3 regions of the Methylobacterium sp. NPDC097929 genome follow, and region 2 is predicted to be linked to each of the others. Evidence: predicted binding sites of a transcription regulator. Region 2 holds the regulator's gene; each other region holds the start of a gene.
The links. Region 2 encodes PhoB, which activates phosphate uptake and scavenging genes when phosphate is short. Its sites were predicted from a motif close to TGTCATNNANCTGTCAT; they were not measured.
Positions count from the first base shown of each region.

Region 1: ACPCJR_RS24085 (inorganic phosphate transporter) is a predicted target of PhoB. The motif match lies at 1,126-1,142, and genes of this name have one in related genera.
Region 3: ACPCJR_RS23935 (acid phosphatase) is a predicted target of PhoB. The motif match lies at 1,869-1,885, and genes of this name have one in related genera.

Region 1 is NZ_JBMVEP010000017.1:44,744-51,835, reverse strand. Features, by position in the region: gene ACPCJR_RS24085 (inorganic phosphate transporter) at 1-1,077, opposite strand, end outside; gene ACPCJR_RS24080 (hypothetical protein) at 1,306-1,659, shown strand; gene ACPCJR_RS24075 (alpha/beta hydrolase family esterase) at 1,705-2,628, shown strand; gene ACPCJR_RS24070 (DsbA family protein) at 2,761-3,039, opposite strand; gene ACPCJR_RS24065 (zinc-dependent alcohol dehydrogenase family protein) at 3,908-4,897, opposite strand; gene ACPCJR_RS24060 (NADPH-dependent F420 reductase) at 4,930-5,559, opposite strand; gene ACPCJR_RS24055 (LysR family transcriptional regulator) at 5,674-6,555, shown strand; gene ACPCJR_RS24050 (NADH:flavin oxidoreductase/NADH oxidase) at 6,677-7,092, opposite strand, start outside.
Region 2 is NZ_JBMVEP010000002.1:216,192-223,283, reverse strand. Features, by position in the region: gene pstC (phosphate ABC transporter permease subunit PstC) at 1-831, shown strand, start outside; gene pstA (phosphate ABC transporter permease PstA) at 890-1,783, shown strand; gene pstB (phosphate ABC transporter ATP-binding protein PstB) at 1,825-2,640, shown strand; gene phoU (phosphate signaling complex protein PhoU) at 2,780-3,493, shown strand; gene phoB (phosphate regulon transcriptional regulator PhoB) at 3,585-4,289, shown strand; gene ACPCJR_RS09065 (GcrA family cell cycle regulator) at 4,648-5,193, opposite strand; gene ACPCJR_RS09060 (cell envelope integrity EipB family protein) at 5,721-6,587, shown strand; gene ACPCJR_RS09055 (DNA polymerase IV) at 6,594-7,092, opposite strand, start outside.
Region 3 is NZ_JBMVEP010000017.1:18,018-25,109, forward strand. Features, by position in the region: gene ACPCJR_RS23930 (hypothetical protein) at 398-658, shown strand; gene ACPCJR_RS23935 (acid phosphatase) at 944-1,810, opposite strand; gene ACPCJR_RS23940 (hypothetical protein) at 1,997-2,245, opposite strand; partial or broken gene ACPCJR_RS23945 (arsenic transporter) at 2,424-2,573, opposite strand; gene ACPCJR_RS23950 (TAXI family TRAP transporter solute-binding subunit) at 2,670-4,091, opposite strand; gene ACPCJR_RS23955 (hypothetical protein) at 4,303-4,743, opposite strand; gene ACPCJR_RS23960 (hypothetical protein) at 5,131-5,388, opposite strand; gene ACPCJR_RS23965 (hypothetical protein) at 6,922-7,092, shown strand, end outside.

The sequences.
Region 1 (7,092 bases), on a different contig from region 2:
GGTCGAGAGGGCCGACAGGGCACCGAAAACCTCCGGCTTGTTGAGCTCCTTCGTCTTGAGCGCGTCGGCCACCGTCTTGCGGGCCTGGGCGGCGTCGGGCCGTGCCGTCCCGCCGGCGTAGTTCGAGAACACCTTGCTGGCGGCCTCGGAGGTCTGGACGAAGGCCGGTGTTGCGTCGGCGTTCATGGTGCGGTTCAGGGCGTAGGCGGTCGGCGCGGCGCCGATGAGGATCAACATGATCAGGCCCATGCCCTTCTGGCCGTCGTTGCCGCCGTGGAAGAACGACACCAGGGTGCAGGTCAGGATCAGGACGCCGCGGATCCAGAGCGGGGGCGGCGCGTCCCCCTTGGGCGCCTCGTACAGGTCCTTGCGGCGCACGGCGAACTTGAGGGCGAGAAGCAGTAGGGCAGCCGCGACGAAGCCGCAGATCGGGCTGAAGGCGAGCGCCTTGAACACGCCGAGCGCCTGGTTCCAGTCGACGCCGGAGGTGCCGTCCTGGCCGCCCATGAGCTGGTTGGCGATGCCAACGCCGAGCACGGACCCGATCAGGGCGTGCGAGGAGGAGTTCGGCAGGCCGAGCGCCCAGGTCCCGAGGTTCCAAAGGATGGCCGCGATGAGCAGGGAGAAGATCATCGCGTAGCCGGCGCCCGACCCGACCTGCAGGATGAGCTCGACGGGAAGAAGGGTGACGATGGCGTAGGCTACCGCGCCCGAGGACAGCAGCACGCCGAGGAAGTTGAAGGTCCCGGACCAGATCACTGCGACCAGCGGCGGCATCGAGTGGGTGTAGATCACGGTCGCCACGGCGTTGGCGGTATCGTGAAAACCGTTCACGAACTCGAAGCCCAGGGCGATCAGCAGCGCGAGGCCGAGGAGGGCGAAGGCGCCGAGCGCCAGGGGCTCCTGGTGGACGGCGTTCATGTCCGCGATCAGGCTGAAGACGGCGTAGCAGAGGCCGGCGACGAGGACGAGCAGGAAGGCGATGATGCCCCCGGGATGGATGCCGTGGTCGAGCTTCGGCTTGCCGGCGGTTGCATGTCCGACCGTGCCGGTCGGTGCCAGGATCGCGTCGGACATGGTCGCTTTCTATAATTTGTATGGTTGTCCGAGGATTAAAACGTCTCGATGACGGACAAGTGACAATCTCCGAGGGATCTCAAACCCTTATTCGGATATCGCGATGCAACATTGGCCCGCATCCGGGGTTGATAGGTCGCTACCCTTGCATCGCTGCGTGAGGGACGGCCTAGGGTCATGCGCTCGTCGAGCGGAGCCGCGATGCTGCCATCTCCCGAGAGTCTCCCGATGCGCATCGTGCAAGCCCTCGCCACCATGGGTTTCGCCTTCGCGCCGTTGCCGGCGGCGGCCTCCTCCTGCGCCGAGCAGATCGGTACCATCGAGCGCCGCCTCGACAGCGCAGGTGCCGTCCAGGTCGCTGGCCTGCGGGCGGGCCACGCGCTCCGCACCGGATCGCCCCGCGGCGTGACCGTCGTCCGCCTGGATGGCCCGAGCGACCCGGACATGGTCTCCACGGCGGACCATGTCGCGCTCGCACGGGATCTCATCGGACGTGCGGGCGAAGAGGATCGGCGGGGCGACAAGCGTGCCTGCGAGCTCACCATGACCGAGGCCGAGGGCTTGATCGGCGCCCTGCCGTAGCCCTTTGCGCCCAACCCTTACGTCCCCGCACGAGAAGGCATCGCGATGACCGGATACCTTGGCGTCGGCCCGGCACGACCGCGGGGACGGCCCATCGGGCGACTCGATGCGCTGGAGCGTCGGTTCGGCAATCGAGCCGGCAGCAGGGCGTACGACCTGTTCGTCCCGTCGAGGCAGGGAGGGGGCGTCCAGCTTCCGCTCGTGGTGATGCTGCACGGTTGCTCGCAGACGTCGCGCGATTTCGCCATCGGCACCCGGATGGACGAGTTGGCCGAGGAACAGGGCTTACTCGTCGCCTATCCGGACCAGCCGAGGTCGGCGAACATGGGAAAGAGCTGGAACTGGTTCAGGGACGGCGACCAGTGGCGGGACCGGGGGGAGCCGTCGATCCTCGCGGGGCTGACGCGTCAGGTCATGCAGGACTTCGACGTTGATCCCGCGAGGGTCTACGTCGCTGGCCTGTCCTCGGGCGGTGCGGCCGCGGCCGTCCTGGCGATGGCCTACCCGGATCTCTATGCCGCGGTCGGTATTCATTCCGGATTAGCCTGCGGCTCCGCCACGTCGATGGCAGCGGCCCTCATGGCGATGCGCCGGGGCGCCCTTCTTCAGCCGCGGCGGGCGACGCATCCGATGCCGACCATCGTCTTCCATGGCGACCGCGACAGGACCGTGTCGCCGGTCAACGGCGATCAGGCCATCGCGCAATGCCTGCCCGTTGTGGATCTGGTCACGGCCATCTTCAACGGACGTTCCGACGGCGGGATGGAATATACTCGTACTGTCCTCACCGAACGGCAGGGGACCTGGTCGTCGGAGCAATGGGTCCTGCACGGTGGCGGCCACGCCTGGTCCGGCGGCCATCCGTCCGGCTCCCACACCGATTCGGTCGGTCCCGATGCCAGTCGCGAGATGCTGCGCTTCTTCGGGTCCCACGCGAGGTCGGACGGCCCGCACTTCGGGGGCCCGTGACCGGGGGATTTCCTGGCGCTTCAGGTCCAGCCCATCGCCATCGAGCAGGAGGATGTCCGTGGCCGCGTGGTCGCCACACGGCCATGGCCGCAGACGGTGCCTGATGCCGAGGTCGCACCCTGGAGGCAGGCTTCAGCCCGGTCTCCGTTCCAGGGCTCGCCCGATGATGTCGCCGAGCGCGTCCGCCGTCAGCGCGCCCTCGTGTCGGTCGTCGTTCACGAACAGGGTCGGCGTGCTGTGGACGCCCAGGGCCGAGGTCGCCTGCGCGAAGACGCCCTGCACGCCGTCGTAGAGGGCTTGGTCGCGCAGGATGGTATCGAACCGGCCGCCGTCGATTCCCGCCTGCCGCATCAGTTCCCGCAATAGGGCTTGCTCAACGGAACGGTCACGTTGGAAAATGGGCGCTGGCACTGCCCTGGTACGTACCCCGTTCGCATAAGCGGGTGTATGTAACCATTCACATTACGGCAAATTCTTTGTCGCTTTGCCGTAGCTATATGCCATATACATCACGTAAACTTGAATTCCAATTAGGATAGAAAATAGAAAAATCGATAAATACATCTCTTCGTAAGCATACGAGATGGCTGCAGCTAGCATTACTGCGCAGTTTAGCATCTCAAGCGAAGCTCTGTATGCGGAAACTACGCTTATATGGGCGTTTCCACTAACTACCCAAGCGTGAATACTTTCACTTTTTATGATAATCCTTCTTTTAAACGACCTATTTACAATCAAAAATTCCTTGACAGAAAGTATTATTGAAATAAAAACTCCAGATATTCCAATATAAATCCAGATCATATGTCCCCAACTCACTGCTTACCAATCGAACTCTCTGACCATATCAGGCACCTCCCTAAGGAGCGATTTGCCGCTCATCCATTCGCACAACTTCCAATATGGAGCCGCCTAGCCTCCGCTTTCCACCCTCAGCGGCCCTTCCGCTGCCGACCCCTTGCCGACCCTCGGAAGGTCCGCTTCGCGGCAGCTTGGTGGAAGACGCCCCGCGTCCGGATCGGGTGGTTTCTAGCCCGTCCGCTTCCAGGGAGCGGATGCATCAAAGCGGACATAGCCGAGGGGACCGCTACCGACCCAACCCGGCCACCCAGACCGTCATTGGCGCTTCTCCAGAGCGGTCGTTCGTCAACTGTCGGGTAACTTCGGCTCGGGGTGGGTATCGGACCGTGGTCATTGATCCGGAAGCAGACACACCTCGAAAGCAGATCGACCTCGCTCAGGCGAGGCAGATCCCGTCCATCGATGAGGTGACGCCCACTCAGACCGTGACGACGATCTTCCCGACCTGTTCGTTGCTCTCCATGAAGCGGTGAGCCTCGACGATCTGGTCGAGCTTGAACGTTTTGGCGACCACTGGCTTCAGCGCGCCAGAGGCGAGCCCCTTCACGATGTAGTCCTTGGCCTTTTCCAGACGGGCTGGGTCCTTGGTGATCTCGAACAGCTGGTAGCCGCGTACCGTGAGGTCTTTGCCAAGCAGCGGCATCACCGGCACCGCGAGCGGAGCCGTGTCCAGCGCCCCGTACTGGAAGAAGATGCCGAGGTAGCCGAGCGCCTCTAGGATCTTGGCGACCTCCGGGCCGCCGACCGGATCGAAGGCGACGTTCGCGCCCTTGCCGTCGGTGATGCGCGCCACCTCGGCGACGAGGTCCTGCTCCTCGGTCGCGATGACGTGGGCGGCCCCGTGCCGCAGGAGTTCGTCGCGCTTGTTGCTCCGACGCGTCAGGGCGACGGGCACGGCGCCGAGGGACTTTGTGATCTGAATGGCGGCTAGCCCCACGCTGCTGGACGCGGCGCGGATGAGCACCGTCTGGCCGGCCTGGACGTCCGCGATGTCCACGAGCGCGCCGTAGGCGGTCGTGAACATCATCCAGGTGGCGGCCGCCTCCTCCCACGACAGGTTGTCCGGATGCTTCACCACCCCGAAGGCCGGCGCGTTCACGAGCTCGCCGTGCAGGCCGTACTCGCCGAGCAGGAAGCAGGGCACGACGCTGACGGCATCGCCGACCGCGAAGCCCTCCACGTCCTGTCCGAGCGCCTCGACGGTGCCGGCCGCCTCGTAGCCGATGATGGCCGGGAAGGTCGGCTCGGTCACGTACTGGCCGGTCCGGAACATGACCTCGGCCCGGTTGAGGCCCATCGCCCTGACCCGGATCTGGACCTCGCCGGACTTCGGCGCCGGCACGGGGACGTCCTCGACCTTGAGGACCTCGGGACCGCCGATCCCATGGAATCGTACGACGCGTGTCATGATGTTCTCCTTGTCCGATGAGGGGGGGCCGTTCAGGCCGCCTTGAGCCAGGCCGGGGCCGCGGAGGTGCCCCAGCCGAGGAAGAACCCGAAGTGGATGTTGATCTCGCCGACCGGCTCCAGGTAGCGGGCGTTGCTCAGCGGACCCGCGTCGACCGGAGCGAACCCGACGGACGAGGCCAGCCCGGAGACGGCCTTCTTCGCCGCCTCGTCGTCGCCGGCCACGAAGACCTGGACCTCGCGGCCCTCGCGCGCCTCGGACGGCAGCAGCTGGGCGAAGATCGTGTTGAACGCCTTCACGACCCTCGCGCCCAGGACGAGCTTCTGGATCTCCTCCGCCGCGGACGTCGTGTGCCCCACGACGAGCGCCTTGTAGTCCGGGGTGATGGGGTTCGAGATGTCGACGACGATTTTGCCGGTCAAGTCGCCAGCCCCCTTCAGGGCCGACTCGGCGGTCCCGTAGTTCACCGCCAGGATGACGATGTCGGCGAGCCTCGCCGCCGCCTCGGAGCCGCCGCCCTGGGCGCGGGGGCCGATCTCACCCGCGAGCGCGGCGGCCTTGGCCGGGTCGCGGTGGCCGATGGCCACGTCGATGCCCTTCGAGGCGAGAAGCCTGGCGATGCCGCTTCCCATGTTGCCGGTGCCGATGATCGCGATGGTCATGTTCGTAACTCCCGAATTGGCCCTGTCGTGGGGTGCGTGGTGAGTTGTGCACTTCCATCACGGAGGGATAAATCGCTGCTCAGCATGCACACTTGAACCAACGGGTTTCAAATCATGGATCGTCTCGCCAGCATGGCCGTCTTCGCCAAGGCCGTGGAGGCGGGCTCGTTCTCGGCCGCGGCCGACGCGCTCTCGATGTCATCGCAGATGGTCGGCAAGCACGTCCGGACGCTTGAGGACCATCTCGGGGTCAGGCTCATCAATCGGACCACCCGCCGCCAGGGCGTCACCGAGATGGGACGGGCCTTCCACGACCGGGTCCGCACCATCCTGGCCGAGGTCGAGGCCGCCGAGGCCCTGGCGGCGGAGAGCCGGGCGGTGCCGCGCGGACGGATCCGGGTGAACGCCCCGGTCACCTTCGGCGCCCACGAGCTCGCCCGGGTGCTGCCCGCGTACCTCGACGCCAACCCCGAGGTCGACGTCGACCTGACGCTGGCTGACCGGACGGTCGACCTCGTGGACGAAGGCTACGACGCGGTGTTCCGCGTCGGTACGCTCGGCGACAGCGGCCTGATCGCGCGGGCGTTGCGTCCCCTGGAGATGGTCCTGTGCGCGGCGCCCGCCTACGTCGACTCGCGCGGCGCGCCGGCGACGCCCGAAGACCTGCGCGGGCACGAGTGCCTCGGGTTCGCCTACGGGACCACGCGCCACCGTTGGTCCTTCGCGGGGCCGGACGGCGTCGTGATGGTCGAGGTGTCCTGCCGCCACGTCGTGAACAACGGGCAGGCGCTGCTGACCCTGGCCCTGGCGGGGATGGGCATCGTCCTCCAGCCGGCGTCGCTGGTCCGGGACGACCTTTCGTCGGGCCGCCTCGTCCATCTCCTGCCGGACCACGAGCCCCCGACCCATCCCATGCATATCCTCTACGCCCCGGACCGTCGGATCACGCCGAAGCTCCGGTCCTTCATCGATTTCGCCGTGGGACGCCTGGGGTGACCATCATGCTGCGCCGGGGCCGTCCGATGACGTGACCGGCCTGCCCGACAAGGCTCCGCCCATGGTCGGTGCGGAGGTGCCATGGCATGGCGCCCCCCCCAAGGTCCGGCCTCTGCATGCCTCAAGCGGCGACGTCCTCGCCGCCCGACCACGCGCCGAGACGACGGATCTTGCGTTCGCGCCCGTTCAGCCACCAGCCGATCTGCGGCACCCAGCTTCCGTACGGCGCGTCCTTCGATGCCACCCCGAGGGCTTGTTCGGCGTTCAGCGCGAAGTTCGGATCCCGCAGCGCCTCGCGCCCGATGGCCACGAGGTCGGCGTGGTCGCCCGCGACCACCCGCTCGGCCTGGACCGGATCGACGATCATGCCGACCGCCATCGTCCGCAGGCCGGTGTCCCGCCGGATGCGGTCGGCGTATGGCACCTGGTGGCCGTAGCCGCTCGGATGCTCGTAGGTGGTCCCGACGCCGCCCGACGAGCAGTCGATCACGTCGACGCCGACCGCCTTCAGCGCCTCGGCGAAGGCGACGCTGTCCT
Region 2 (7,092 bases):
GGCTCGATCATCTACGGAGCGTGGCCGGCCTTCTCCGAGTTCGGCTTCGGCTTCGTCACCTCCTCCGCCTGGAACATCGGCACCGAGCAGTTCGGCGCCCTGCCCGCGATCATCGGCACCGTGGCCGCCGCCCTGCTGGCGCTGCTCATCGGCGTGCCGGTCTCGCTCGGCATCGCGATCTACCTGACGCAGCTCTGCCCCGGCTGGGCGCGCAAGCCCGTGGCCATGACGATCGAGCTGCTCGCCTCGGTGCCCAGCATCATCTACGGCATGTGGGGCCTGTTCGTCTTCGCCCCGCTTTTCGCCCGCTTCGTGCAGGTGCCGGTCTCGAACCTGGTCGAGGGCCTGCCGATCGTCGGCACCATCCTCTACGCCCGCATCCCCTCGGGCGTCGGCGTGCTCACCGCCGGCATCATCCTCGCGATCATGATCGTGCCCTTCGTCGCCTCGATCACCCGCGACATGCTCGACCAGATCCCGACGGTGCTGCGCGAGAGCGCCTACGGCATCGGCTGCACCACCTGGGAGGTCGTGCGCCACGTGCTCGTGCCGCAGGCCTCGGTCTCGATCATCGGCGCGATCATGCTCGGCCTCGGCCGCGCGCTCGGCGAGACCATGGCGGTCACCTTCGTGATCGGCAACGCCAACCGCCTCTCCGCCTCGATCTTCGATCCGGGCTCGACCATCGCCTCGCGCATCGCCAACGAATTCAACGAGGCCGACGGGCTCCAGCTCTCCTCGCTGATGGCGCTCGGCTGCCTGCTCTTCATCATCACCTTCTTCGTGCTGATCATCGCCCGCCTGCTGGTGCGGCGCACCAAGGTCGCCTGAACCGCGACCGCCCGAGCACGATCGCCCGAGACTGTCCGAGCCCGAAGGACGCCGATCCATGGACGCCAGCAACCCCATCGCGACGGCCGGGCGCACGCCCACGGCCAGCCGCGTGCGCCCCGGCCGCCGGGTCGCCGACCGCGTGCTGATCCTCGCGAGCACGATCGCCACCCTGCTCGGCATCGTCGTGCTCGGCTCGATCCTGCTCATGCTCATCGTCGAGGGGCTGAAGGGCTTCTCGCCCGCCCTGTTCACGGCGCCGACGCCGGGCCCGGGCTCCGAGGGCGGCGGCATCGCCAACGCCATCCTGGGCAGCCTCATCATGACGCTGCTCGGCATCCTCATCGCCACGCCGATCGGGCTGATGGCCGGCACCTTCCTCGCGGAGTACGGCCGCACCTCGAAGATCGCCGACGTGATCCGCTTCCTCAACGACGTGCTGCTCTCGGCGCCCTCGATCCTGATCGGCCTGTTCGTCTACACGCTGATGGTCCGGCCGATGGGCACCTATTCGGGCTGGGCCGGCGCGGTGGCGCTCGCCATCATCGCCACGCCCGTGATCGTGCGCACCACCGAGGACATGCTGCGCCTCGTGCCCGGCCCGATGCGCGAGGCGGGGGCTGCGCTCGGCGCACCCCGCTCCCTCGTCATCCGCGCCGTCACCTGGCGGGCGGCGAGCGCGGGCATCGTCACCGGCATCATCCTGGCGCTGGCCCGCATCGCCGGCGAGACCGCGCCGCTGCTCTTCACGGCGCTCAACAACAACAGCTGGTTCAACGCCAACCTGCTCGGCGGCGTGCCGAACCTGCCGGTGATGATCTACCAGTTCGCCCTCTCGCCCTACCCGAACTGGCAGAGCCTCGCGTGGTCGGGCGCGCTCCTCATCACCGTGACCATCCTCGCCCTGTCGGTGGTGGCCCGCTTCGTCATCAAGGACCAGCGGGCGCGCTGAGACCGCCCCCCGGACAATCCTCCTACCTGCGAGACCATCCGATGAGCGCCTCCCCCGCGATCCGCAGCCAGTTCGAGGGCCGCAGCCCGGCCGACGTCAAGGCGCCCGTGCGCATCGCCGTCAAGGACCTGAACTTCTACTACGGCAGCTTCCACGGTCTGAAGGACATCAACCTCGATTTCCGCGACCGGCAGGTCACGGCGCTGATCGGTCCGTCCGGCTGCGGAAAGTCGACGCTGCTGCGCACCTTCAACCGCATCTACAGCCTCTACCCGGAGCAGCGTGCCGAGGGCGAGATCCTGCTCGACGGGCAGAACGTGCTCGACGCCAAGGTCGATCTCAATGAGCTGCGCTCGCGGGTCGGCATGGTGTTCCAGAAGCCGACGCCCTTCCCGATGTCGATCTACGACAACGTCGCCTTCGGCCTGCGCCTCTACGAGAAGCTGCCGAAGGCCGAGCTGGACGCGCGCGTGGAGGAGAGCCTGCGCAAGGCGGCGCTCTGGGACGAGGTGAAGGACAAGCTCAAGCAGTCCGGCACCGGCCTCTCCGGCGGCCAGCAGCAGCGCCTCTGCATCGCCCGCACCGTGGCCCAGCGTCCCGAGGTGATCCTGTTCGACGAGCCGACTTCGGCCCTCGACCCGATCTCGACGGGCCGTATCGAGGAGCTGATCGAGCAGCTGCGCGCGGAGTTCACGATCGTCATCGTGACCCACAACATGCAGCAGGCCGCCCGCATCTCGCAGTTCACCGCCTTCATGTATCTGGGTGAGCTGATCGAGTTCGACGCGACCTCGAAGATCTTCATGAACCCGGCCAAGCGCCAGACCCAGGACTACATCACCGGCCGCTTCGGCTAAGGGTCGCCCTCGCGCAGCGCCCGCTCGACGCCCGCTCTTGGATGCGGGCGCAGCGGGGCGACCGCGGGCGACGCGAACCGGCCGTCCCAGCATCCGACTAAGGTGACGGCCGCGACCGTCCGAGCGGGGAATTCGAGAGATGTCCGAGCATATCGTCTCCTCCTACGACAAAGACCTCGAGAACCTGCGCCGCTCGATCGCCGAGATGGGTGGGGTGGCCGAGAAGATGATGACGGATGCCACCGACGCGCTGGTGCGCCGGGATACGACCCTGGCCCAGGCGGTGATCGTCGCCGACAAGCGCCTCGACGTGCTCCAGCGGGAGATCGAGGAGCGCTCGGTGCTGCTCATCGCCCGGCGTCAGCCCCTCGCCATCGACCTGCGCGAGACGATCTCCGGCATTCGCGTCTCCGGCGATCTGGAGCGGATCGGGGACCTGGCCAAGAACATCGCCAAGCGCGTCGTGGCGATCAGCGATCAGGCCCAGCCGCAGAAGATCGTCCTCGGCGTGCAGCACATGAGCGACCTCGTGCAGGAGCAGCTCAAGGATGTTCTCGACGCCTATGCCAGCCGTGATGTCGCCGCCGCCCACGAGGTGTGGGAGCGCGACAGCGCGATCGATGCGCTCTACAATTCGTTGTTCCGCGAACTCCTGACCTACATGATGGAGGATCCGCGCAACATCTCCTTCTGTACGCACCTGCTGTTCTGCGCCAAGAACGTCGAGCGGATCGGCGACCACACCACCAACGTCGCCGAGACGATCGAATACCTCGTCACCGGCGAGAACCCGGCCGGCGAGCGGCCCAAGAACGACGCCTCGAACTACGCGACGGTGACGCCGACGGCCTGAGGCCTGCGGCTTCCTCCGGGAAGCGCGACGCGAGACACGCCGCCCGCGGTCCGGAGCGACCGGCCGGGCGTGACGGATGGGAAGACGGGTGATGACGAGTGCGCGCATCCTGATCGTCGAGGACGAGGAATCGCTCACGACGCTGCTGCGCTACAATCTCGAAGCGGAAGGCTTCGTGGTCGACGTGGCGGTGCGCGGCGACGAGGCGGACCTTCGCCTGCACGAGACCACGCCCGACCTCGTTTTGCTCGACTGGATGGTGCCGGGGCTCTCCGGGATCGAGCTGTGCCGGCGCATCCGGGCGCGGCGCGAGACCGAGCGGCTGCCCGTCATCATGCTGACCGCGCGCGGCGAGGAGACGGACCGGGTGCGCGGCCTTTCGACGGGGGCCGACGATTACGTGGTGAAGCCGTTCTCCGTGCCGGAGCTGCTCGCCCGGGTCCGCGCCCTGCTGCGCCGGGCCAAGCCCGCCCATGTCGCCGACCTGCTCGTGGCCGGCGACATCGAGCTCGACCGGGTCAGCCACCGCATCCGTCGCCAGGGCCGCGAGATCCATCTCGGGCCGACCGAGTTCAAGCTGCTCGAATATCTGATGCAGAGCCCCGGCCGGGTCTTTTCCCGGGAACAGCTCCTCGACGGCGTCTGGGGACACGACGTCTACATCGACGAGCGCACCGTCGACGTGCATGTCGGCCGCCTGCGCAAGGCGATCAACCGCCCGCGCCAGAGCGACCCGATCCGCACCGTGCGCGGCTCCGGCTACTCCTTCGACGAGATGTTCGCCGGGGCGGAGTGAGACGAAGTCTGGTCGATCGCCCCGGTGTCTTCCCTCGTCCTTGCGAGACTCAGCGAAAGCAATCCAGGGCTCCGTCCCTTCCGGACAGGTCGCGCTCTGGGTCGCTTCGGCTCCGCCTCGCGATGACGGAGAGGCGCGAAGGCCGAGGCGATGGACCGGAGACGAGATCAGTCTTTGCCGGGCGCGCCGCGATCAGAGCAGTTTCTCTCTGCCCAACGCGTCGTCATCACGGCCCATAGCCGTTCACGCCGCGGGATCAGCGCTCACACCGCCTCAACCGTCTCCGCGGAGGGAAGCGGAGGCCGGCCCGGCTGACCCGCACGGCAGCCGAGGCGCCGTGCGACATCTTTCAAAAAAATCAGCGGAAGCCGGCCACCCGGCGATCGCGCTTGCGCTCGGCGGCCGGCTGGTAGGCCACCTGGGCGTGCTGGGTGCAGTAGGGCAGGCCCGTGATCGCCCGGCCGCCGCAGAAGCGGAAGTCCGGCGAGGTCGGATCGCCCATCGGCCAGCGGCACATGGAATCGCGCAGGTCCATGATGGTGACGCGCTGCGACACCGCGAGCGCCACCGGCTCCGGGGCGGGGGTCGGCGGCAGGGGGAAGTTGGGGGCCGGCCGGTGCGCGATGATGGCCGGCGGCTCCGGCAGGGTCGGCTCCTCGACCACGGCCACGGCCTCCAGCTCGGCCTCCACTTCCGGACCGTCCTTGCGGCGGCCCTGCGCGGGGGCAGGCCCAATCGGCTTGACGCGCCCGGCCAAGCCGAGGCGATGCACCTTGCCGATGACCGCGTTGCGCGAGACGCCGCCGATCTGGAGGGCGATCTGGCTGGCGCTCAAGCCATCGTCCCAGAGACGACGCAGCAGCTCGACGCGCTCGTCCGTCCAGCTCGGGACCGCTTCCGTCATTGTCCCCTCCACGTCGCACCGTCCTTGAAATCGCACCGACAGGCAGCGCGACGAGGCGGTCGAAGAGCCGCCGCCGCGCCCGGCGAAACACGCAACCCAGGGCCGGCGGAGCGGCCCTGCACATGTCGGTTAACAGACGCCAAACCCTGCGCTGGCGACGGTGTGGAGACTACAGGACAGCTCGGCCGCGGAGCAAGGGTCGGTGCGGGCCGCGACCCGGTTTCCACCAGCATTCGGAGACTCGGCCCGCGGGAAACCGAGCCCTGTCGCAGCGCCGATGTCAGGCTCGGCGACAGGCCGTTAAAGCGTTGCGTAAAATTACACTTTTCTCGCGTGAGCCGAGCTGTCCGAACCTCCCGGCACCGACCCCGCGGGCGACCCCCGGCCCGGAGCGGACGGCCACGGCCCTGTTTCGGAATGGGCCGAAAAAGATTGTCCGGACCGCCGGATTGATTATGTGACGGACGATCGTCGCCGGTCCTCGGGCTGGGGATAACCTGTTTTCGACAGCGCATTTGGGAGATCGCATGCGACTGCGCCTCGCGCCGGCCCTGATCGTCCTCGCCGCCCTGCCCGGTTCCGCGCTCGCGGCGGGGCCGGCCGCTCCCGTTCCGGAGGAGGCGGCGATCCGGCTCGCGCCGCACCGCGCGGTCTACGACCTCTCGCTCGCCCGCTCCACCGGCACGCGGGCGGTCGAGGGCGTGCGCGGGCGCATCGTCATCGACTTCTCGGGCGATGCCTGCCGCGGCTACACCATGCAGACGCGGCAGGTCACGCTGCTCGATTCCGGCGAATCCGGCGACCGCACCTCGGACCTGCGCAGCTCCACCTTCGAGGATGGCGACGGGACGAGCTTCCGCTTCCGCACCACGACCATCCTCAACAACAAGCCGTCGCCGTCCGTGGACGGTACGGCGGAGGCCGCATCCGACGCGCTCAAGGTGAAGCTCAAGGAGCCCAAGCGCGACCAGTTCCAGGCCGAGGCGCCGGTGCTGTTCCCGGTCCACCACATGATCCGCCTGATCAAGGCGGCGAAGGCGGGGGAGACCACGGTCTCCGCCAGGGTGTTCGACGGCTCGGACGACGGCCGCAAGGTCTACGACACGCTGGCCGTGATCGGTCGCCCGAGCGCGGCGCCCGCCGCCGAGACCGAGCGCGACAAGCCGCTGCGCGAGGGCGACCACGCCGCCATGCGCCGCTGGCCGGTGACGCTGAGCTACTTCACCGCCGGCCAGGGCGAGCGCACGCCGATCTACACCCTGACCTTCGATCTCTACGAGGACGGCGTCAGCGGTCGGCTTCACCTCGATTACGGGGATTTCGCCATCGACGGCACGATGTCCCGGCTCGATCTGGCCAAGGCCGATCCGAAGGCGGAGGCCTGCCGGAAGTAGGCGGCCTCAGGTCCGGCGCCGCTCCGGCTCGCCGCCGAAGGCGAGGCCGCGCTGGATCGCGGCGCTGCCGAACTTTTCCCGCACCCGGTCCAGGGCGGCCTCGCGCTTGGCGATGCGCTCGATGCCTTGGTCGGCCAGATCGCCCCGGTCGGCGTGGATCGCGCCGCAGAGGTCGCCGCCGCCGATGCCGATGAGGCGGAACGGCGTCCCGTCGCAGGCCGCCCGCAGCATCGGCTCGCCCTCGTGGAACAGCCGGTCGGCGAGCTGGGTGGGCTTGAGGCCGCCGCGGGTGCGGGTTCGCAGACGGAAGCGCGCATCCTTCAGCTTCAGGGTGACGTTGCCGGCGGCGAGCTCCGCCCGCTTCAGCCGCGCCGAGACCTTCTCGCAGAGGCGCCACAGGATCGGGCGCAGATCCTCGAACCGGGCGAGATCGGTGGCGAAGGTCGTCTCGGCCGACACGCTCTTGGCCTCGCGGGTCGGGCGCACCGGCCGCCCGTCCCGCCCC
Region 3 (7,092 bases), on a different contig from region 2:
TCATGGCGGCGCACGATTGTAAACTGTCACCTGCTTTCAAGCATCGCGAGTCATACTGAACCTGATCCAGCAAACTATTCAGCGCTGAGCACGTGTTTTTCCAGCATCCTGAACCCTGAAAGAGTGTGGATGCCATGTCTTGCAAACGCTCCAGGAACGAGCCGCCTTCGCACTCCGGCAGGAGGAGAATGATGCACTGCGTGCTGTAACAACAGGAAACGGTCCGGATTGAACGGCGCTTCGGGCGGGCCTTCCCAAGCCCGTCGCCGTAATGAACATGGGAGGGCCAACGGGAACGATCTGACTTTTCCGTCATTCAGCTTGGACGAGCGCCTTGGTTCCAAAGGAGCGCCCGTGCCATATGGCCTCACGTCTGCGACAGCAATGGAGCCAAAACATGGAGCCGACGGACATCTGTCTGCGGAAGGTCAATGATGCCGCACAGATCACCGACTCGACCGTGATCGCAAAGGTCTCGGATGCGCTCGACGAGCTCGAAGCGGCCTACGCACATCCGAGTGACCGGATCATCGCTTTGGAGCGGGTCTTCTCTGAGTTTGACCGTCGCCGGTCCTCCGTTCATCGAACGCCCACTGCCCGGCTCATTCGGGTCTCGATCGAGCGTCGCCAGATCCGATGCAATCGCCGCCGCGCATGACGGTTCCGTGACACGCTCCAACAGGGGATTGTATCCGATCGACAACGCCTTAGGGAATCCAGATCGTGTAGTTGGATGGCATGGTTCCTTCCCGAGACCCGGAACCCCACTCTGCGGCGCACCTTTCGGGGTTGCGCCGTTTTTCATTCATCCTGCGCCCTTCGCGTCGTGTCTTCGTCGTACACCGGCGCTACAGGGCTTCGCGCTCAATTGCCGGGCGCCGCGGCCGGAGAAGGATTCCAAGCGCAAGCTTCTTCTACCGGCCGCCCCAATCTCAAAGCGGTCTCAGAGAACGAATTTGCGAGCGGCCTCACTCTCGCGCAGGCAGATCCCTTGATCCGGTGCGGATCCCCCGGATGAGACGAGCTGGCCGAGCTCGGCCCTGGCCTTCTCCAGATCGGCTCGGAAGCCGGGGTCACCCTGCAGGGCCGCAAAGACCGCACCAGCGGCGGTGCGCCCCGCCTCGACATCACTGGCCCAGTGCAAGCCGCAGACGACGCGGCTCTCGCCATAGGAGCGGGCACGGATGAAGAAGCGCGTTGCCTTCTCGGGCACGAGCGCCGCCATAATCGCCGCATAGGTCCAGGCCTGCGTCGCGTGGCTCGACGGAAAGCTGAAAGCGTTGCCGAGGTCGGCGGTGCGCATCACGCAGATCTCCGCCTCGTTGCCAACGAAGGGTCGCAGGCGGCGATGATGCAGCTTGGGCCCCTGCGTCGCCTGGGCGACGTCGAGACGGGTTCGTTCGAGAAGGGTCACCAGGGTGGGCACGCGGGACGGCTCGATGCGCTGACCGATGATGCAGGCGAAGGTGTCGAGGATCGCGGAGGGGCTATCAGTCACGTCGGTGGTGGCCAGGGCCCAGCGCGGCGTTCCCTTCAAGGATCGGGTGGACACGAAGGTCGCCTTGTCGGACGCCAGGGTTGCCGACTGCCCTTGAGGCGGCGCGCGCAGGATCGCCAGCGTGTCGGGAGCCTGGGCCTGGGAGAGGTAAGGCGCGTGTGCCGGCTTACCCGGCATCAAGGACGAGACGGATACATCCGGGGTCGCGACGGGCTTCTGAGTGGCATCCTGCATCGGCTCAGGTGCCGATGCAGCAAGAACTTGCGCCGGCGCAGCCGCGAGGAGCACGAGAAGGAGTGATAGGCGGACCATGGGGATCTCGGCGTGGGATCGGGCGGATGTGGATACCCATGCGATCTAAGACCCTGACACGACAGGCCTATGGCACTCCTGCTCCGATACCCACGCCTTCGTCCTCGATGCTCGACGGACGAGCCCGGTTTCATCGGTTGCGGATACGGCCGGTGCTCTTTCGCGGAGCGACGTGAGGGCGACGGGTCAGGCTCGTTCAGGTTCGGCCATCAGGATCGCAGCCCGCACCGCGGCCCGCCGGAGTTCGTCGCTCGCCCAGGGCTGGCGCATCAGCGTGCTGGCAAACGGATGCCCGGCGACGGCCGGGGCGGGATCGATCCGATAGCCTTCGCCGATCACCACAGGTCCGCGCTCTGGATCGGCCATGTAAGCGTTCACGACCTCCGTCACATCGTCGTCGACGATGCGTAGGGTTTCGAGCAGTTCGAGGGTCATTGGTCTGGGCATTGCGCGCCGCTCATAGCGCGGGTCGGCGACAGGCGTATGGCAGCCGCGGAGGGTGAGCAGAAACGGTTCAGGCTCGCTGCCGGGGGAGTCAGTTGGAGCACAGTGCATCATGGCTTCAGACCGACCCGCTCCGTTGATACGTCCGAACTGACGTCACGGACCCGGCCGGCATCAGGCCGAACACCACGAGGGCCGCGGCCCCGAGTACCGCCCATATCGCCTCCGGCCAGGAAAACGGACGGGTGATCACCCCCAGGGTGGCCACGGCGGCGATTGCCCATGTGACGAGGTTCGGGGTCAGCGTCAGCGCACCCATTCGCGGATCGTCCTGTCAGATTGCTTTTGGTCAGGTGTGCAGTTCCGGGCTTCGTTGCCCATCGGATGGGGGCGGCTCGAGCGCGGGCGTTCGGCCTCAGGGGGCAAAGCCGTCGCCCGCGAGATGGAGCCGGGGCCTCGGGATCGGCTTGGGGCCGGGACTTTCTCCGCCGGACGCGGTATTCCGACAGTCTGCCACCGTTGCCTTGGCCGTCTCGATGGCGATGCCGACCGCCACCATGGTCTTCATCTCCGGTTGGCGCTCGCGGGCATAACGGACGACATCCGTGGCGAGCCGGTCGATCTCGATGTTCAGGGCTTCGATTGCCTCCGGCTCACGCAGGGTCCGAGCCTCTTCGATGATCTCCAACAATCGATCCGTGACCTCGTCGATGCGCTCGCGTCGGGCGCCGGCTAACCTCTGGCGCAGCCAGGCGACGGCGGAGGCTAGGCCGCCAGCCAGAGCCGCGAGCAGATACAGGGTGTCGCCGTAGCGGTCGACGAAGCTGTGCTGCTCGCGTTCGTAGTAGTCGATGGCGCCGGGGTGGATTGGGATGCGGGCGCTGGTCGCAGCGGCGGTGGTGTCGTAGGCCGGCGCCAGCACGTACTCGGCCGCGTCGCTGGTCTTCGCGGCGGCCGTGCGCATCTCGAACAGGTGCTGGGTGACGTCCGCGGCGACCACCCGGCTCAGAGACGAGCGGGCCATCAACCGGTAGGAGGCACCCACTGTCTTGACGTCGTCGTCCGGCAGTTTGGGATGCCCGCCGAACAACCCTCCGGGAATCGTCACGGCCTGAAGGCGCGGGAAGCGCTCAATCACGGCGCCGTCGTCGGGCACCCCGACGAAGTTGACCTTGCCGCCCTTGCTGACGCCCTTGACCGCCTCGACGAGGGCCAGGGCCTTCGGGGCGGACGGGGCGATGATGCTGACGAAGGCGTCGATCTTCCTGGCCTGGATTGCGGGGCCGACCTGGGCGGCGTCGACCGGCACCAGCAGCACCGCCTTGGCCGGGACTTTGGCACCGGGTGCGTCCGTCTCCAAGGTCAAGCCGTAGTAGCCGAGGATGTTCTTCAGGAGGGAGAAGTCGGCATCCTTGTGCGCGGCAATGCCAAGTCGCCGACCGCCGAGCTTTGGGAAATCGTCGATGCCCGTCGTCTCCGGCGAGACGATGACCATGGCCTGGTCCCGCAGGATCGCGAGGGTGAGACCGTTGGCCGGCAGATCGACGTCCGGCCGAACGACGGCAAGGTCGGCGCGCCCATCCTGAAGAGCGGCGGCACTTTCCCTGACGTCGTCGAACGACAGGATCTTGAGGCGGACGTTCTCACCGCCGGAGTCGAGGGCATCGGCATAGGCCTTGATCAGCGCCGGCTCGGTGCCGTCGCGCGGAGCGACCGCGATCACGAGCGTGGTGGCCTGCGCAAGGTAGATCGCGAGCGCGCCGGCACCGAGAATGATGGCGATGGCGCCGACGGCCAGGGCGGCGCGGCCGAACAGCCATTGGGGAAGCTTCGGCATCGCCGACGATGATCCTCTGAATGCTGTTCGGCCATGCAACGACCGGCGATCCCGTCGGCTCCGCCATGGTGCGACATTCTTGCCGTCATCGAGGGAACGTGATGGGCTCATCCGACAGGGGTGCCGGGCCGATCGGCTCAGCCAGTCGGGCCCGTGTCCGGCAGGTCGACGCCCGGCGGGACCGCATGCGGTCACGCTGGAACGATTTCGCCTAGGCGGCGATAGGCTTGGTGTGCCGAACCTTGCCGTCGAGTTCGACGTGGATCGCATGACGGACCCCGTCCTTAACGCCGACGATCTCGAAATGCTTCGGCTTGCGCTCGGGCCTTCCTTCGACGGCATAGCCCTGAGCCTCGACCGCGGCGAGAGCGGAGGCCGGATCCGCCGGTCCGTGCCGGCCATCGTCCTCATGGGGCTTCTTCGGCCACGCGACGTCGCACGTCGTGCCGTTCGCAAGGGTGATGGCGGACACCTTGATCTCCGACGGCTTCCGCTCGCCCTTGATGGTGACCGTGTCGCCCTGGGCGATCTTGATGGTCTCGGAGCCCTTCGGCCCCAAATCGGCAAGGTATCGTCCGTCCTGGCCCGAGAGGGCGAAGCGGTGGCCGAAGACGGCCCAGACGGTGCCGGTGATGGTCTGCATGTCGGTCATGTGCGATCTTCCTGGAAGTCGTTTGCCGGCCTGGGACGCGAGACGCGCGCCGTACCCGGACGGGCATTGGCCGGCGTTGCCGAACGGGACGGGCGCCGGCCTTCGCCGGGGCTGCGGCCTTCCTAGGCCGAAGCTGCCAACCCATCCTGAACCGGTGCGTTCAGCTCCCATTAGGGAAGCGCAAAGCGTGGCGACGCCGCGGACGGGGCGCGGATCGCTCTTCGCCCTTCCGCATCAGACATGACCCGCCGCGGCATCGCACCGAGCGTCGAAGGCGCCGGGAACGGAGCGCGGAAGGCTCAGAAAACATGAGCTGCTCGACGCACGTGCGTGCAGGCCCGCGTTCGGCCCGCCGGTCGGAGCCGGCGGTGCCGCACCGGCCAGGGCTTAACGCCCGCCAGCGCTGCTGTTCGGGATGGCCTGCTCGGGACGGCCGGCATTGCCGCCGGCGGCCGAGTCCGTCTCGATCGTGTCGGCGCCTGTCCCGCCGCGCGAGATGACAACATCTCGATCGTTGCCGGTGCTGTTGGGTTCGCGCACGACGGTCGCGCCGGCGGTGCCGGGCTGGCGAGGAACCCCGCCGCTTTGTGCCATGGCCGGGGACAGCATCAGGGTGGCCAGACCGGCCAGGAGAAGCGTTTTCATGGAGGAGGACCTCAATCCGGCGTCTGCGCCTTCGCGGACGACCGGAGATAAGCAGATCGCCCTCGTCGCGTTTCCGTCTCCCGGCTTCACAAGCGCGATATCCGTTCAAAACAGGTCCCGCGCCAGCTCCGAAGTTCCGTATGGGTCGGCCTGTCGCTGCAGCGTGTGGTCGTCGCCTGACGCAACATCTCGGATCAGAGTCTCGAAAACCAATGACCGCTGTCTCGGACTTATCTTTCGAAGCGGACCAGCGGAAATCCACCCAGCCCAGTCATCCAACGCTCCTCTGCGAGAGCCGGAGAGCGGACCTTCCCGAGTTCCTCGAGGGGGCGATAGCAACCTGAACGATCTGTCTGATATCCGGACGTTTTCACTACATTTCGTGCTTTTCACCATCACTCTTTCGCGCAAGTCGCGCGATTACAGCAGTAAGCACTTCACATATGAGGCAGGTGAGCAGTCCGAGGATAGCGATTGGGCCGTACATTTTCCAATTATTGGATATCGCCCGCAATAGTAAATGGGTGATCAGGACCGGCAACAACACTGAAATGGCACCCACCACCGGGGTCAGAGCGAGGATGCGTGAGTAACTAAATCCTCTCGACTGTAGAAATTGCACCGACAAGAGGCTGATCAGTGCAGGAACTATCCCTAGCAGGTAAGCGCCCAACATAAAGTCCTTATTATATAGTGCACTGAGTGGAATATTACCTGAGATCGACGCTACAAAAAGGAGTAGCCCAATGCAGGGACCAAGCACGAGGTAGTTGAAAAGTCGTATTATCAGCATCATAGAATAATTCAATATATATCGCGGTACACATTATATCTTCGAGCGCATAAATAATCAATGCATCGAGTATTTAACGAATTACCCGACATTTGTCCTCCCACGACTCAAAGCGACCTGCCATCCCATTGGATGGTGCACCCCACGGATCTATGTCCCAAGAAACGGAGCGGCATCCAGAACCCGAAGTGAATTCAATGTCGATACACTCGACAGACCAACCGAACCCGGGAGTGCCCTTGATCGAGCATGCGTTAGGTTTAGAGGCTATTGCGGCTGACAAGGATTTATCTTGGATCGCCTGAAGCGAGAGACGGAGGGCGTCGGCGGTCGTCGGTACAGTTGCAACGGCCCAGATGAGCCGGCCTACGATCATCAAAATGACTAGCGCACCAACGAAGCCTACAAGCAGCGCGACGGAGCTTTTATCCTCGGTACCATCGAGATTTCGCATGTGCGGAGCTTACGGAATGAGATGTTTACCGTTTACCTCACACATCTATCAAGAGCGACATCTTCAAAGTCACGATTTGTAGATATTTATGTATGCGCCAAGCACATAGCTCGGTGATGTCGGATATCCGGTCGTTTACTTGACGCAAGTCGGTGCGGACCCCAGGTCCGAGAAGGGCCGATGAAAGCCTTTGTGACTTTGTGAGATGCGTACTTTATGTCAGCGTTGTATCTGCCGATGCGGCGCAAGCTGCGTTCATAATTGCACTAAAAATCAGGAGGAATTCGTGTCTTTTGAGATGCTTTCCTCGGAGGACAAGATTAGGATCGGAGCCCATCTATACATATATTGGATTCCAGAGCGACCTTACCCACACTATCCGGCGTTGAGATGGTATCGTGAGGGCGAGAAAATACCGGTAGTTAGTGACAAATCTAGCCGAAGCCGTTTACTTGGC